3 regions of the Vibrio sp. 704 genome follow, and region 3 is predicted to be linked to each of the others. Evidence: predicted binding sites of a transcription regulator. Region 3 holds the regulator's gene; each other region holds the start of a gene.
What was found. Region 3 encodes CRP, which controls carbon source genes, mostly activating them, when cyclic AMP is high. Its sites were predicted from a motif close to TGTGANNNNNNTCACA; they were not measured.

Region 1 (5,709 bases), on a different contig from region 3:
CAGTCACGTCATGACTAATAGACAGCGTACCGATAAGCTCACCACTCGGCGAAACAAGAGAGTTTTGATTGACTTCCAGTAAGCAACTTCGACCTTGTGGATCCGTTGTCCATTTACGTTCGCTTTTTCTGGTCATCTCACCCAAGGTCTTGGATGCGCAAGCTTCTTCCCTTCGCCCTTGCCAGAATTGATCAAATGCTCGATTGGTCGTTAACAGATTGCCTTGGCGGTCTTGGGTACAAATCAGCTCTGAAAGTGAGTCTAATGCCGAACGTGCGATGATTAATTGTGCAAGTTCTTGTTGCTGCTCTTGGTGAGTGGCTTGATATGGCTGAGCATAAAGAATCCAAACTCGATGATTGCGCAATAAACTCTTTCTGCCTGACAGCTCCACTTTAATAGATTCACTATCAGATAGTCGCCAGTCAAAAGCCTGCTGACGAAAATGACTACTAGAGAAGCGATCGAGAAACTGCTCAAGCTCATGAATATCGAATAAAGCAGGATACAAATACCCCGTTCCCAAAGAGCGAATGCCTAATAACTGCATCGCAGCCTGGTTAGATAGCAAGAGCTGAGCATGGCTAGTGTCCACCACTATGACTGGATAGGGAGAATCCGTTACTAGTTGCTTAAGTGACGTCTGAAAGTGCAAATAGATCAGTGCTAACGCGCACACGCCTGCGATTAACAACAAGACGACATAGCCATAACCGCCTTGACCACCCCAAAGCCAATTGAGTAACTGATCCATCGTTTAAACCTTCAAAGAACACTGGTTAAAATATATCAGTTATTTATTGAGCGATCTGCTATTAATTCCGGTTTAGTATAGATAAAGGTATTCCCCGTAAGACTCCCTTGAGCACCATGAGCACTGAGATCTCGACCAATTTCCGTCATCGCTAGCCAACGGTTTTCACACCACAGAGGCGATAATAACGTGGGCCTCCTGGCTGCTGATGAAACGCGATGATAAATCACATCTGGTGGTGTCATACGAATCATTTCACTGGCGATCGCAACATATTCTTCTAATTCAGGGGCTTCTAGCTTTCCAGCACGCCAAGCTTTCGCCATGGTGCTACCTTCGACAATATGCAAGCCATGTAACTTGATGCCATCCGTTCCCACGGCCAACACTTTTTGCAGCGTTTCAATATTTTCGGCGCGGGTTTCTTTGGGTAAACCCACAATTAAGTGAGTACAAACCTTGATTCCGAGTGTTCGAGCACGCTTAGTGATTTCGGCATAACACTCAAAGTCATGACCACGATTGATACGTTTGAGGGTGTCGTTGTTGGCGGTTTGAAGACCTAGTTCTAGCCAAATTTCATAACCTTGCTGTACATAGCCCGACAGTAAATCCAATACCGCATCAGGGACGCAATCAGGACGCGTCCCCACACAAAGACCAACCATGTCTGCAGCCTTTAGTGCTTCCTCATACATGTTTTTGAGAACTTGTACTTCTGCATAGGTACTGGTGTAGGCCTGAAAATAAGCGAGATACTTCTTCGCTCTGTGAATTTCACCTGCGCGATCTTTTAACTGTTCGTGAATGCTTTTTATCTGGACTTCTTCATCTGCAAACGAAGCCACATTGCAAAATGTACATCCTCCCCGCCCAATCGTGCCATCGCGGTTAGGGCAACTAAATCCACCGTGCAATGTTAACTTATGAACCTTTTCACCGTATCGACGCTGAAGATCTTGGCCGATTGTATTGACCAACTCATGTAACTGCATAAATTCTCACCAACAATAAATCGTAATCAATCTCACTACGATCTGTGTAAATAAATTACATCCCTGCAAGAAAAAACACACAATATTAATCAATTCAAACACCCATCATGCAGGTCAAAATCAATAAACTTGCATAATTAAAGACAAAAATCGTTCATGTTGCGTAAATGTTAAACTAAAAATGCATAATTAAACGAAAAAATTGGGTCACAACGCCGACTTTTTCATTGCATTCTGAAGTGACAAAATTGTAGGATACTTACACAACCCCGTTATTTTTGTGACTTTTATTACAAAGCACACTGCGGGATTTGTCGGTGTTATCCCACTCCTACCTATATAAATCACTAGATAGTGATAATAAATAAAGGGATACCACCAAGGATTGTTTTTCTCGCAAAACTTTTCCTGCGAGATACGGAAAGGAATCAAGACCGGTCAACCTAGATCGGTGGCGATAATAAATATAAAGGACAAGACGTAATCAATAGTCTAGGTAGTATTTGCTGCCCGGTACTTTTGCGTCGACATTGAACTGGAAGGATGTATCTATGGTAGATAGAGAGCAAAATCCACAGGGTCTGTACACTCCGGAACTGGAGCATGACGCTTGTGGTATCGGTTTTGTTGCTCACCTTAAAAACCGTAAATCTCATGAAGTAGTGACTCAAGCATTGGATATGCTGGCTCGCATGGAACACCGTGGTGGTCAAGGTTGTGACCCATGCAGCGGTGACGGTGCGGGTATCTTGCTACAAAAACCTCATGAATTCCTATTAGAAGAAGCCGTTAAGCTAGGCATTAAACTGCCTTCGTTTGAAAAGTATGGTGTTGGTGTCGTTCTTTTCCCGAAAGACGAATACAAACGCGAACAATGCCGTGACATTCTAGAACGCAACGCACAGCGTCTAGACCTTGAAGTTATCGGCTACCGCGTATTACCAACCGACAACTCCATGATTGGTGCCGACCCTCTAAGCACAGAGCCTCAATTTGAGCACGTGTTTATCTCCGGCGGCCCTGGCATCACGCCTGAAGAGCTAGAACGCAAACTGTACGTACTTCGTAATTACACCGTACGCGTTTGCCTAGAAAGCGTTTCGAACATTGGTGACGACTTCTACATTAACTCCATGTCTTACAAGACATTAGTGTACAAAGGTCAGTTAACGACTGAGCAAGTACCTCAGTACTTCCTCGATCTGCAAAACCCGACCATGGTGACTGCACTGGCACTGGTACACTCTCGTTTCTCTACCAACACCTTCCCGAAATGGCGTCTTGCACAGCCTTTCCGTTACATTGCCCACAACGGCGAAATCAATACAGTTCGCGGTAACTTGAACTGGATGAAAGCCCGTGAAGCAATCCTAGAATCAGACCTGTTCACTCAGGCTGAAATCGACATGCTTCTTCCAATCTGTCAGGAAGGCAGCTCGGATTCATCTAACTTTGACATGGCACTTGAGCTCCTAGTTCTGTCTGGTCGTAGCCTGCCACACGCATTGATGATGATGATTCCTGAAGCATGGCAAGAAAACAAAAACATGGATCCTAAACGTCGCGCGTTCTATCAGTACCATGCGAACATCATGGAACCATGGGATGGCCCGGCTTCCGTATGTTTTACTGATGGTGTTCAAGTTGGTGCGACACTAGACCGTAACGGTTTGCGCCCTTCTCGCTACACAGTGACCAAAGATAACTTCCTAGTGATGGCATCTGAATCTGGTGTTGTGGATATAGAACCAGAAAACGTTGAGTTCCGTGGTCGCCTACAGCCAGGTCGTATCTTCGTTGCAGACCTAGAACAAGGTCGAATCATCTCTGATGAAGAAGTGAAAGACACCATCGCAACGGCACAGCCTTACGAGAAGTGGGTAGAAGAAAACCTACTGAGCTTGAAGAAGCTGCCAGATGCGAGCAACCAGTTCAGCCAACCTAAGCCAGAACACCTTCTACACCGCCAACAAGCGTTTGGCGTAAGCACTGAAGAAGTGAACGAAATCATCGTTCCAATGGCGAATGACGCGAAAGAACCATTATCAGCAATGGGTGCCGACTGGCCTCTTGCGGTTCTATCTCATCAATCTCAGCACCTTTCAAACTACTTCAAGCAGCTGTTTGCACAAGTAACTAACCCACCGATCGACCCGATCCGTGAGCGCATGGTTATGTCGCTGAACACTTACTTGGGTAAAGACCAAAACCTTCTGACTGAAACACCACTTCACTGTCAGAAAGTAGAATTGGAATCGCCTGTTCTAGCCAACTCTGAGCTTGAAAAATTGCGTGCGATCGATAACGAGCACCTACAAGCGAAAACGTTGGATATCGTATTCCAAGCTAGTGAAGATCAAGGCAAACTTGAGCGTGCATTAAAACGTATCTGCCAATACGCAGAAGACGCGGTTATCGATGGTTATTCAATCATCCTACTCACTGACCGCGCAGTGAATTCAAACCACGCGGCGATCCCAGCAATGCTGGCAGTTGGCGCAGTACACCACCACTTGATCCGTAAAGGTCTACGTGCGAAGTGTGACATCGTGGTTGAAACTGGTGACGCGCGTGAAACGCACCACTTTGCAACGCTACTTGGTTACGGTGCGAATGCGGTTAACCCTTACCTAGTGATTGAAACCATCATTGAACTTCAACGTACGAAGAAGTTGGATCCAGAAGCGAACCCTCGCGATCTGTTCAACAACTACCGTAAAGCGATCAATGGCGGTCTTCTGAAGATCTTCTCGAAGATGGGCATCTCTACGCTACAGTCGTACCATGGTGCGCAAATCTTCGAAGCATTGGGTATCCACAAATCCGTGGTCGACAAATACTTCACAGGGACGGTTTCTCGTATCCAAGGTCTAACCCTTGATGATATCGCCAAAGAAGTACTTATCCGTCACCGCATCGGTTACCCACAACGCGAAATCCCAATTCAAATGCTGGATGTTGGTGGTGTTTACCAATGGAAACAGCGTGGTGAGAAGCACCTATTCAACCCAGAAACCATTTCTCTACTGCAAGAGTCTACGCGCAACAAGAACTACGATCAGTTCAAGCAATACGCGACTGCTGTAGATAAGCAAGGTGACAACGCGGTAACCCTGCGTAGCCAACTTGAGTTCATTAAGAACCCCGCTGGTTCTATCTCTATCGACGACGTCGAGCCAATTGAAAGCATCGTGAAACGCTTCGCGACCGGTGCAATGTCATTCGGTTCTATTTCTTACGAAGCACACTCCACACTGGCTGTTGCGATGAACCGTCTTGGCGCGAAATCGAACTCTGGTGAAGGTGGTGAAGATCCAATGCGTTTCGAGCGCAAAGAGAACGGCGATTGGGAACGCTCTGCAATCAAGCAGGTGGCTTCTGGTCGTTTCGGCGTAACCTCTTACTACCTAACTAACGCTGATGAGCTGCAAATCAAAATGGCTCAAGGTGCGAAGCCAGGTGAAGGTGGTCAGCTACCAGGCGATAAAGTAGATGACTGGATCGGTGCAACGCGTCACTCGACTCCGGGCGTTGGCCTTATCTCTCCACCACCACACCACGATATCTACTCAATCGAAGATTTGGCTCAGCTTATCTACGACTTGAAGAACGCGAACCGCGCAGGCCGTGTAAACGTGAAGCTGGTATCAGAAGCAGGCGTAGGTACGATCGCTTCTGGTGTAGCGAAAGCGAAAGCGGACGTTGTACTAATCGCAGGTTTCGACGGCGGTACAGGTGCATCACCAATGTCTTCAATCCGCCATACAGGTCTTCCTTGGGAACTTGGCTTGGCAGAAACGCACCAAACGCTACTGAAGAACGGTCTACGTAACCGTATCGTGGTTCAAGCGGATGGTCAGATGAAGACACCTCGCGACCTTGCAGTGGCAACACTACTCGGTGCAGAAGAATGGGGCGTGGCAACCGCAGCATTGGTGGTTGAAGGTTGTATCATGATGC
Region 2 (5,709 bases), on a different contig from region 3:
AATGGTATGAAGGAGGGCAAAGTGCTTTGATAAATAATATGACGGGAGAGCCAATTTCATGGGGAGATGCTTTTGTTGGCAATTTACCAGGCTCGATGGGTGAAGTCTCCACGTTGTTGATCGCACTAACAGGCTTGGTTCTCATCTTTATGAAGATTGCATCGTGGAGAATTGTTGCGGGCGTGTTGGTCGGTTTAATCGGAGCTTCATTACTATTGAATGCGATCGGTTCAGACTCTAACCCCATGTTCTCCATGCCGTTCTACTGGCACTTCGTGATTGGTGGGGTTGCGTTTGGTACCTTCTTCATGGCGACAGACCCTGTCTCGGCAGCTTTTACCAATAACGGGAAATGGGCATACGGACTATTAATCGGTGTGATGACGATTTTTATCCGAGTGCTGAACCCGGCTTATCCAGAAGGCATCATGTTAGCGATTCTATTTGCTAACTTATTCGCGCCACTTTTCGATTATCTAGTCAAAGAAAGTAATATCAAACGCAGAATGAAAAGGGCGAGACCTTCTTAAAATGAGGGTGACCTCACTGAAAGTTGATTGAAAACTGCACTATATTGAAAAGGTCAGAGACATAGGGTTTCTGACTTTTTATTTTTATCAGGAGGACGAAGACGATGAGAATAAAGGATATTCTCGATAGCCGTTTGGTGCTGTCGTTCTGGTATAACCTAGACTACTGCTTGTCTCTTCTTAGTAAAATCTCTTCTCGTTGATTTCCTCAATGCAATCGCATTGAAAAGCATTCTATCTATTTGTTTTTTAGTCTTACGTGAAACTGCGTAGGACAATGCGTATAAGGAAATTAACAATGAAACGTATTCCAGAACCTTTCCGTATCAAAATGGTTGAGCCAATCAAAATGACGACTTTGTCAGACCGTGAAGTCGCGTTAAAAGAAGCGGGCTATAATCCATTTCTTCTTCGTAGTGATGATGTTTATATCGATTTGCTGACTGACTCTGGCACTGGTGCCATGAGTGATAATCAGTGGGCTGGCATCATGATGGGGGATGAATCCTATGCGGGGAGTCGAAATTACTACAACCTGTGTGATGCAGTGGAGCACTTCTTCGGTTATAAGCTCACCGTGCCTGCACACCAAGGGCGTGGTGCCGAGCAAATTTTGTTCCCAGCTTTGATTGAGCGTATGCGTCAGGTGCGTGGTGGCGAAACGCCAGTCTTTATCTCGAACTACCATTTTGATACCACAGCGGGTCACATTGAACTCAATGGCGGTAAAGCGATTAACGTGGTAACGGAAGAAGCATTCGACACCACTACGCCTTATGATTGGAAGGGCAATTTTGATATCGATAAGCTGGTGGCAACAATTGAAGCGCACGGTTCGCATAACATTTGTGCAATTATCACCACGATTACTTGTAATAGCTCCGGTGGTCAGCCTGTGTCGATGGAAAACATGCGCAGTGTGTACGAGATTGCAACCAAGTACGATATTCCAGTGGTGATTGACTCGGCTCGTTACTGTGAGAACGCCTACTTTATCAAGCAGCGTGAAGCGGGTTACGAGAATAAATCGATTCTGGAAATCATCCGTGAGATGTACCAGTACGGTGATATGCTCACCATGTCAGCTAAGAAAGACCCGATGGTAAACATTGGTGGCATGTGTTGTATTCGTGATCATAAGGAGTTGTTCCAGGCGGTGCAGACGCGCTGCGTACCCATGGAAGGATTTGTAACATACGGCGGCATGGCTGGGCGTGATATGGAAGCGCTCGCTCGCGGTTTGTATGAAGCCGCGGATGAGGATTTTCTTCACTATAGAATTAGCCAAGTTCAATACTTAGGTGAGCGCTTACGTGAAGGCGGTATTCCGATTCAATACCCAACGGGTGGTCATGCGGTGTTTGTGGATGCCGCTAAGATTTTGCCACATATTCCAGCGGATCAGTTTCCTGCGCAGGTATTGTGTAATGTTTTGTACTTGGAAGCGGGTATTCGAGCAGTAGAGATAGGATCGTTGCTGCTTGGTCGAGATCCGGAAACGGGTAAACAAAAAGCGTCAGAGCTTGAGTTGATGCGTTTGACCATTCCACGTCGTGTCTACACAAACGATCATATGGATTACATTGCGGATGCGATTATCGAACTGAAAAATCGTGCACATGAGTTAAAAGGGCTCACTTTCGAGTACGAGCCACCAGTGCTGCGCCACTTTACTGCTCGATTTAAAGAGATCGATTAACTCAAGTTTAAATCTAGATAAGCAAAAGGCCGCGAGTTTCACGGCCTTTTTCGATTCGTTTATTTCTTAGCGTTACAGTTACGCTAACTCTAATGTGATGCGAACGAACTGGTCGTCTTGATACTGCACTTCATAATTGAAGGTACCACTGGCGTAAATGCTGCCAAGGAAAAGTGAGCGTTGACTCATTGGTCCGCGGAACAGCATCGAAATAGGAGCGATTAGGGCGTTATTATCATCGAAGTGCTGATTTAAGTTCTCAGAAAGCACACACAGCAAACAGCCGTGTTGGTCGTGAGATAAGTCGACGTCTTCCGGTCGCGATAATAACACGGTAGTCCCCAGTTTCTTCTCAATCTCGTTGATCAGCAGCAAGTAGCTATCTAGATCGGGTTGAGGATTTCTGGGTTTGTCTGCACCGACGCAGCGCTCGAGTAATTCTTCCAGATTTCCGTTCTCACCTTTTGCCTGCTGAGTCAAAGATTTTAACGGCTTTTTAATCAGCTTATAGCGATTACTCTTCAGTTTTGGTTTCAGCCATTTCTGAAGTAAGTCATTACGTTCTTTAAGGGAGAGGCCATGCGAGGACGCGTGAATTTTAAAGTGCAGGTGTAATAAAGCGTGAACCGCAAGCTCACTCAGAAGTTGGTTAGCATCTGTAGACTGTCTTGCCTGCTTAGAACTTTGCATTACACTCGAACAAAATTAGGGAAGAAGGATAATGGTGCCGAGAGAGGGACTCGAACCCTCACACCAAAGGCACTAGCACCTCATGCTAGCGTGTCTACCAATTTCACCATCTCGGCATCATGATGCTCTGAATACTCAGAGGCCTCGAAAGAAGCAACGCGAATTATAACCAAAATCCACCTGTTGGCGAGAGCAAAATGACGAATTTTGGCTCTTTCGAGTTTGATTGCATATTTATTGGTCACTTTTATGTTTTTTACCATCAACGCCTATCCTTATGCCCTTACTTTTATTAATGGTATGACGACAAAAGAGTACTTTTGCCTAAATTTTGAACGCTTGAACGTTTGCGTAAATAAATGTGATGAATATCTCTTTTTGTTGGCTATACTTGCGTCCCGTTTAAGCGGGAATTAGGGTTTAGTTGTTCAGGACCCTTACCCATACAAGCCGTCACATGGAGCAGGCCAAGCAACATGCTCGCCAGCAGTGAATGACCCCACGGACCGGACCAGCTACGTTCAATTGCTTGTATAAGGTAAAAATAAGATGTCGAACTATTCGTTCTGTCTACATTCTGGATCTAAAAGTGAGTTATCACTCGCTGCGTTGTCCCTTTCTTCTGCCAATTCCTTTGGCTCTTTTTTCTTTTTCAACGTTTAGTAGGTCCAGCTCATGAGTGTTCTATTTAGTCTATTTGGTATTGTTGCACTGCTAGGTTGTGCTTTCCTACTTTCTGAGGGTCGTTCTTCCATTAATTGGAAAACTGTATCTCGCGCCTTGATGCTACAAATGGGGTTTGCTGCTTTGGTGCTCTATTTCCCGTTGGGTCAAGCGGCGCTGGCGAGTTTAAGTAATGGTGTCGCGGGGCTACTCAGCTTTGCTGATGAAGGGATTAAATTCCTCTTTGGTGACCTCGCTTCTTCTGGCTTTATCTTCGCTATTCGTGTCCTTCCTATCATCATCTTCTTCAGTGCTCTTATCTCCGCCCTTTACTATTTGGGCATTATGCAAAAAGTGATTCAATTTATTGGCGGCGCTATCCAGAAGTTCTTGGGTACGAGTAAAGCAGAGTCTTTGGTTGCAACAGGGAACATCTTCTTATCTCAAGGCGAGTCACCACTTCTTATTCGTCCATTTCTTTCTAACATGACTCGCTCTGAACTGTTTGCTGTGATGGCTGGTGGTATGGCTTCAGTGGCGGGCAGTGTGCTTGGTGGTTATGCTGGTTTGGGTGTCGACCTCAAATACTTGATCGCGGCAAGCTTTATGGCAGCGCCAGGTAGTTTGATGATGGCAAAAATTATCGTTCCTGAGCGTCAAACGCCAAGCGATTACAACAATATTGAGCTAGATAAATCAGAAGAAAGCAACGTAATTGATGCGCTAGCAAGCGGTGCTATGGGCGGTATGAAAGTTGCTGTTGCTGTTGGTACCATGCTTATCGCTTTCGTGAGTGTTATCGCGATGGTGAACACGGGGCTAGAAAACTTGGGTGAGATACTTGGTTTCTCTGGCGTAACGCTACAAGCGATTTTTGGTTATTTGTTTGCACCTCTCGCATGGTTGATTGGTGTGCCAAGCCACGAAATCCTAGCTGCGGGTTCATACATTGGTCAGAAAGTGGTGATGAATGAGTTTGTTGCGTTTATCGATTTTGTGCAGCACAAAGCGACACTGTCTGAGCATACTCAAATTATTATCACTTTTGCGTTGTGTGGTTTTGCGAACATTGGCTCAATTGCGATTCAGTTGGGCTCTATCGGCGTGATGGCACCTGAGCGCCGCAAAGATGTTGCAAGTCTAGGCCTAAAAGCGGTTGCTGCTGGTACACTCGCTAACCTGATGAGTGCGTGCTTAGCGGGTATTTTTATCTCTCTCTAATTTAGATTGAAGATCCACACTAAAAACCCGCCTAAATGGCGGGTTTTGTTATTTCTAAGGCTTGGGCATTAAGCCGTAAGGTATCGATTTAAAAGCCTCTGGGTGCTCTTGATAAGTTGGCGCTTTATGTATCCCTTTCCAATCGAGCAGCATGATGGCTAGCACGTTACGGTGTTCGCCGTACTTGAGATCAAAGTTACCGTCGACCGACGGAATCATCCCTTTTTCTGCGTTGATTGCATGACGAATGGCTTGGCGGGTCTTCTTTACGACCGGATCATGGTCCAAGCCTGCTAACAAAAACGAAATGCCGACTTCCGCAATCACGTCTTCTTTGGCGCGCAGTAGGATAGTGTCGATGTTGTTGCGAAAGTAATCATAAATCCATTGGTGTTTCTTCTCGCTTACTCGCTCCTGATAATACTGTGAATCGGCAAAGATGATGTGCGTCATACCATAGAGTTTGTTCCAATACTGCTGAGCAGAAAGCATCTTATCTTTATCGTCGGGGTAGGTGTTCCGGAAGGTTTGAGTGAATTCCTCGACCACATCTTGCTCTCCTAGCTGACGAAGCCAGTAGACTTGGTTTGCAAGCTGAGCTGCCCATGCCTCTATCATCTCTTTGTCCGTAACGTAACGCGAGAAATCGTAGCGCCTAATAATTTTTCTCAGCGTTTTGTCTTGTTTATGTTGTAGGCCATATTCGTTTGCTCTTGCCATTGCGCCAAGCAAATCCACACCAAGATAAAGGTACTCAGGATGGTGTTTAGTCACGGTATAGCGTCGCTGCCCTCGTTCGGTTTCTTTCTCTTGATACGTGGTCAACCTTTGAGATGAATAGAGAATGATGTCTTCTGGTTCAACGACTTCATTAGCAAATTGGTTTAACCGGCTGGCTACTTGTGC
Region 3 (5,709 bases):
TGGGAATACTTCGTTGACCACATTCGTGCAGGTATCGTGAACCGTAACCGCCAGCTCACTGGTGCAAGCGGTGATGCGCCATTTGGTGGTCCGGGGGCGTCGGGTAACTTGCGCCCAAGCGCTTACTACGCAGCAGATTACTGTGCGTACCCAATGGCATCAATGGAAGGTCAAGAGACTGTCTTGCCTGCAACATTGAGTCCAGGTGTAGCGCTATAAGTTTTAATAATAGAGTCGCAACTATGCATTGCGGCTCACCTTGCCGGCGCATCATTTAGGTATGGGTTGTAGTGATCGTTGGCAGAACACGAAAAGTGAGCAAAGACTCGGAAAAGCGTGTTGACTGACTGGCATTTACCGTCACAGGTTGATGGTTGCTCGTTCATTATTCTGGACAACTTTTGTTGTGAACGAGCAGCCAACTTCCGCTTACCTTTAAACTCTACATCTCGTAACAAGGAGTCGTTATGACGCCCGATGTGTTATTTGAATCGCTATGGCAAGATTACATTCAACGTCTTTGCCCTTCGGCGGCTAAAGTGCATCAGCTGCTTCAAGAAGATGAGCCTCTGATTAATGATCATATAGCTTTACGTACCTTCAATATCGCGCCTCTTGGTATTGAAACTCTAGCTAAGCCATTTGTAGCTATTGGTTACAAGGCGTGTGGTGATTACGTTTTCGAAAGCAAAAAGCTGATTGCTAAGCACTATGAGCACCCAGATCCGAAGCAACCTAAAGTATTTATTAGTGAGCTAAAAGTTGAAGAGTGCTCGCCTGAGCTACAAGAGATTGTGAAAAATTTGGTGGCACAAGTCGATGCTGACAAGCTGAACGATAGCGCATTCTTACATGGTGGACGCTTGTGGGATTTAAGCTTTGCTGATTACCAAACGTTGGCTAAAGAAAGTGAGTACGCATCTTGGCTTGCGGCGCATGGTTACGGAGCAAACCACTTCACGGTGAGCGTTAACCAACTCAATGAATATGAAGAAGTGAAGCAGGTAAACGATCATCTGCGTACCGCTGGGTTTACCATTAATGAAAATGGTGGTGAAGTGAAGGGCACTCCTGAGGTGTTGCTAGAGCAGTCATCGACCATGGCAGATAAAGTAGCGGTTCGTTTTAGCGAAGGCACTGAAATTATCCCTGGCGGGTTTTATGAATTTGCTAAGCGCTATCCGATGGAAAATGGTGATTTGTACCCAGGTTTCGTGGCCGCTTCAGCTGACAAAATCTTTGAAAGTACGAATGGCTAAGTTTTAGGGTTAACCTGTTAAGCTTACTCATTAGTGTTCGCTGCACCCTATCTCATTTGGTCATGAGTAAATAAAAAGCCACCAATGTTGCCATTGGTGGCTTTTATAATTTTGTTCGTGTCACTCTAGTTCGAGATTAACGAGTACCGTAAACCACGATGGTTTTACCGTGAGCAGAGATTAGGTTCTGCTCTTCTAGCATCTTCAAGATACGACCCACTGTCTCACGAGAACAGCCAACAATTTGACCGATTTCTTGACGAGTGATCTTGATTTGCATGCCGTCTGGGTGAGTCATTGCGTCTGGTTGTTTTGCAAGGTTCAGAAGCGTCTGAGCGATACGACCAGTTACGTCTAGGAACGCCAGGTCACCTACTTTTTGGCTAGTTACTTGAAGACGACGAGCCATCTGCGCAGAAAGGCGCATTAGGATGTCTGGGTTTACTTGGATAAGCTGACGGAACTTCTTGAAAGAAATTTCAGCAACTTCACAAGGAGATTTAGCACGAACCCAAGCTGTGCGCTCTTGGTCTTCCTCGAATAGACCAAGTTCACCAATAAAGTCTCCTTGGTTTAGGTAAGAAAGGATCATCTCCTTACCTTCTTCGTCTTTGATAAGAACCGCAACAGAACCTTTAACGATGTAGTACAAAGTTTCTGCCTTTTCGCCCGCGTGAATTAGCGTGCTCTTTGAAGGGTACTTATGAATATGACAGTGTGAAAGAAACCACTCTAATGTTGGGTCGGTTTGAGGTTTACCTAGAACCATAATATCTCACTTCCTCTGCAGGGTACGCTTGCGCTATCCATATTTTAGCTAAGCCTGAATTAGGCCTACTAGAATAAGAGCACTTTTTATATGCTGCAAGCTCTCTTGTGTTTCGGTAAGAAATAGTATCCTTTTTCGAAAACGATTTCTTGATTTTAATCGTGCCATGATTGAGATTTTGTAAGCAAAACTGTGCACATGATCACGGTATGAAAAGTAAACATCTTCGCAGGCAGGTTTTTAGCCAATTTTCCCTGTTTCGATGAGCTGTTGTAGGATAGGCCGAACTATGAGCTCCATTGCAAAGCTCATCTTACCGCCGGGTACGACAATCGTGTTGTGGCGTGACATGAATGAGCCATCAATCATGGCCAGCAGATATGGGAAGTCGACATTCTTGATACCGCGTAGGCGAATCACTACAAAACTCTCATCCAAACTAGGGATGCCTTTTGCATTAAGTGGGTTGGAAGTATCAACGGTCGGTACGCGCTGGAAGTTGATGTGAGTACGAGAAAACTGCGGAGTGATATAGTTGAGGTAATCGTCCATGGATCGCACGATTGAGTCCATTACCGCTTCACGCGAATGGCCGCGATCGCGAGTGTCACGTACGAATTTTTGTATCCACTCTAAGTTCACAATCGGCACCATGCCGATTAAGAAATCCACATGTTGAGCAACATTAACATCGCCATCGACCACGCCACCATGTAACCCTTCATAAAACAGCACGTCGCTGTTTTCGGGTAAGTCTTGCCACGGTGTAAACGTGCCTGGCATTTGATTGTAGGGAACCGCTTCGTCAAACGTGTGCAGATAACGGCGCACGCTGCCAGTACCATCATGCCCGAACTTACGGAAAAACTCTTCTAATCCCGGGAAGTCATTAGCTTGTGGGCCAAAATAGCTAATGTGTCGACCTTGCTCGCGGGCTTTGCGAATTTCGATGTCCATTTCTGGGCGAGTAAAGCGATGGAAGCTATCGCCTTCAACCCATGCGGGTTTAACGTTCATCATATTGAACATTTTACGGAAGGCTTCAGATGTAGTGGTCGTGCCGGCACCGGACGAACCAGTAACCGCAATAATTGGGTGTTTCGCTGACATGACAAACCTTGTCGAAAATTACTTACCTGTAATGTGCAGTAGAGTTACTACTGCACGGTCGATATCCCACTATAGCACGTAACAATACCTTGTCATCGAGTGGGATACGGTAAAATGTGAAGGGTCTAAAATTTTGTTTTATGCTGAATATCGACGGTTTCGTGTAGCTCAGAGAACACGATAACCGCTTCACCTTTTTCCAATTGAGCTTTAACTTGATCAATTTTGTCTTGCAAAGAAACCTCGACGGTTCCGTAATCCGTTCCTTCGCGTAAGACGAATTCACGAATTAAGTTTTCCAATGTTTCCGGCGCAATGTCTTGCCATGGAATGACCATAAATACCTCTAACTTTTATGATGAGCGGCTAGTTTACTGCGTTCGTTGCTTGGATACAGCAGAAAGGTAATCTGCGGCGATACTTTCGTAATACGCGGGCAGCGCTTCCTCCAACCAAAACTTAGGTTTTAACGCCGTTCCTGTTAGGAAGCCAACATGGCCACCGTGTTCAAAGAGACGGTAATCAATGTTATCTGGCAAAACAAACTTCGGTATCACATCATCGGTCATGAACGGATCGTCTTTGGCATGGATGATCAGTGTGGGTAGCGTGATTTGCTGTAGTTTACTTAAGCCAGAACATTGATCGTAATAATCTTGTGCGTCTTTAAAACCGTGCAGTGGTGCCGTGATCAAATCATCGAATTCATACAATCGAGTGACACGTTTTATTGAGTTGTAGGACAGCGCAAGCTCGCCGTGCAATAGATGATGCTTTTGTAACGCGTTACGTTTCAGTGAAGAAAGCAGGTAACGGCGATACACTTTTGAAAAGCCTTGTTCTATACGGTTTGCACACGCCGCTAGGTCTAAAGGCGCTGAGATAATAGTCGCTGCATTCAAAATAGGGTGGTTTTTATACTGGGCTAAATAATTCGCCAACATGTTACCACCAAGAGAAATACCAACTGCAACTTTGGGATTATCAGGAAAACGTTGTTCAAGGTGCTCTAGGAAGTAACGAGCATCCGTCACTTCACCCGAGTGGTAAGCTCGTGCTTTTTTGTTTGGTTTACCGCTGCAGCCACGAAAATGCATCATCACCGACAGCCATCCAGATTGAGCAAATGCATTCATTAGCCCATTGGCATAAGGGCTATAGAAGCACCCCTCTAATCCATGAAATAAAACAAAAATCGGCTTTTTTTGTGCAGGCTCTTGGGTTGGGTCCTCGCTCCACGCGAGATCGAGAAAGTCGCCATCGGATGTATCGAGGGTTTGCCAAATCGGCGTAAATAACGCTTTTTTGCGAATAAAACGCGGTAAAAGCGTTTGGAGATGCGGGTTTTTGATCCCGGCGGCTGGGAAAAATTGTGTCATACCTAACTGCTCTTATGCGGTCCTTCGGTGTCCGTTGAAGAACTTATTAATATAATCCTTTATAAAGATTATAGGTATTCTACAGATTTATGGGCGTTTTGGTGGTTGAATGTTTGGCACCGGAATAGCAAAGGCTTGCTGCAAATGTTCCCCACCGAGTTGACGACAGTATCTCAACGTCAGTGGGTCACCATCATTTTTGAGTAGTGCAAGTGAGTTAATGCAGTCCACCAAATCCGCTTGTTGCTGCTTTTCTAGTTGCAGCTCAAACTGCAAGGTCTCACGATACAAAGCGTCATTGACTTGAGACTTAAGGTGGCGACGAAGGTCGCGAAAGGAGTGAAGTAAAGTTTCGCTCCTACCTAGACAGTCTTGCACCAAGGGCCAGTCTTTTTCTTGGAAAATGAGTTGCTGCTCATCGAGCCATCTGAGCAGCAGGAGTAGGTTCACGTTACCGTGGTAGTTGTTTTGCAATGATAAGCACGCTTCCTTCACTTCTCGCACACCATAAAATTGCAGACTGAACTGCCAAAGGTGTTCTAGGGTGAGTGTGTATTCAGCGTGTTGATTACTCATTGATTAAACTCTAGCTCCATCTGCTCCAATGTTTCTTGAGCAGACATCCATTCCATTTCAATTTCTTCGAGCTCAGCCTTACTAGAAGCTTGAAGTGCCAGCACTTGGTTAAGTTTAGCTTTATTTTCGGCCGCATACAGTGAGTTGTCCGCCAATTGTTCTTCAGCTTCGGCCAGTGCAGCACCTAACTTATCCATTTTATTTTCTAGTTGTGTCAGCGTTTTGCGAATTGGCGCTGTCTGTTTTCGAAACTCTGCATCGCGACGTTTTTGCTCTTTTTTCGCTGCCGCGCTGTTGGCGCTATCTTTGGCTGGCTGTGCGGCTTGTGCTTCTTTGCGTTCCGCTCTTTGTTGTTCGGTTAACCATTTGTAATAGTCATTTAAGTCACCGTCGAACGGAGCAACTTGTCTATCATGCACTAAATACAAGTCATCGGTCGTAGCGCGCAGTAAATAGCGGTCGTGTGAAACAATCACCATCGCACCTTCGAATGTTTGCAGTGCCATCGTCAATGCTTGGCGCATGTCCAAGTCTAAGTGGTTGGTCGGTTCATCAAGTAGCAACAGGTTTGGCTTTTGCCACACAATTAAAGCCAATACCAAACGGGCTTTTTCGC

Region 1: gltB (glutamate synthase large subunit) is a predicted target of CRP. The motif match lies at 2,029-2,044, and genes of this name have one in related genera.
Region 2: R7R24_RS12535 (NupC/NupG family nucleoside CNT transporter) is a predicted target of CRP. The motif match lies at 3,508-3,523, and genes of this name have one in related genera.

Annotation. Positions count from the first base shown of each region.
Region 1 is NZ_JAWOUH010000010.1:94,222-99,930, reverse strand. It holds gene R7R24_RS14820 (GGDEF domain-containing protein) at 1-754, opposite strand, end outside; gene R7R24_RS14815 (TIGR01212 family radical SAM protein) at 790-1,749, opposite strand; gene gltB (glutamate synthase large subunit) at 2,301-5,709, shown strand, end outside.
Region 2 is NZ_JAWOUH010000007.1:133,845-139,553, reverse strand. It holds gene R7R24_RS12555 (NADH:ubiquinone reductase (Na(+)-transporting) subunit B) at 1-530, shown strand, start outside; gene R7R24_RS12550 (tryptophanase) at 829-2,229, shown strand; gene R7R24_RS12545 (DUF2913 family protein) at 2,308-2,919, opposite strand; tRNA gene R7R24_RS12540 (tRNA-Leu) at 2,952-3,035, opposite strand; gene R7R24_RS12535 (NupC/NupG family nucleoside CNT transporter) at 3,595-4,803, shown strand; gene R7R24_RS12530 (DUF3541 domain-containing protein) at 4,858-5,709, opposite strand, start outside.
Region 3 is NZ_JAWOUH010000029.1:29,725-35,433, forward strand. It holds gene astD (succinylglutamate-semialdehyde dehydrogenase) at 1-219, shown strand, start outside; gene R7R24_RS22900 (DUF1338 domain-containing protein) at 468-1,259, shown strand; gene crp (cAMP-activated global transcriptional regulator CRP) at 1,396-2,028, opposite strand; gene R7R24_RS22910 (phosphoribulokinase) at 2,269-3,138, opposite strand; gene R7R24_RS22915 (YheU family protein) at 3,264-3,476, opposite strand; gene R7R24_RS22920 (hydrolase) at 3,510-4,517, opposite strand; gene R7R24_RS22925 (TIGR02444 family protein) at 4,605-5,093, opposite strand; gene R7R24_RS22930 (ABC transporter ATP-binding protein) at 5,090-5,709, opposite strand, start outside.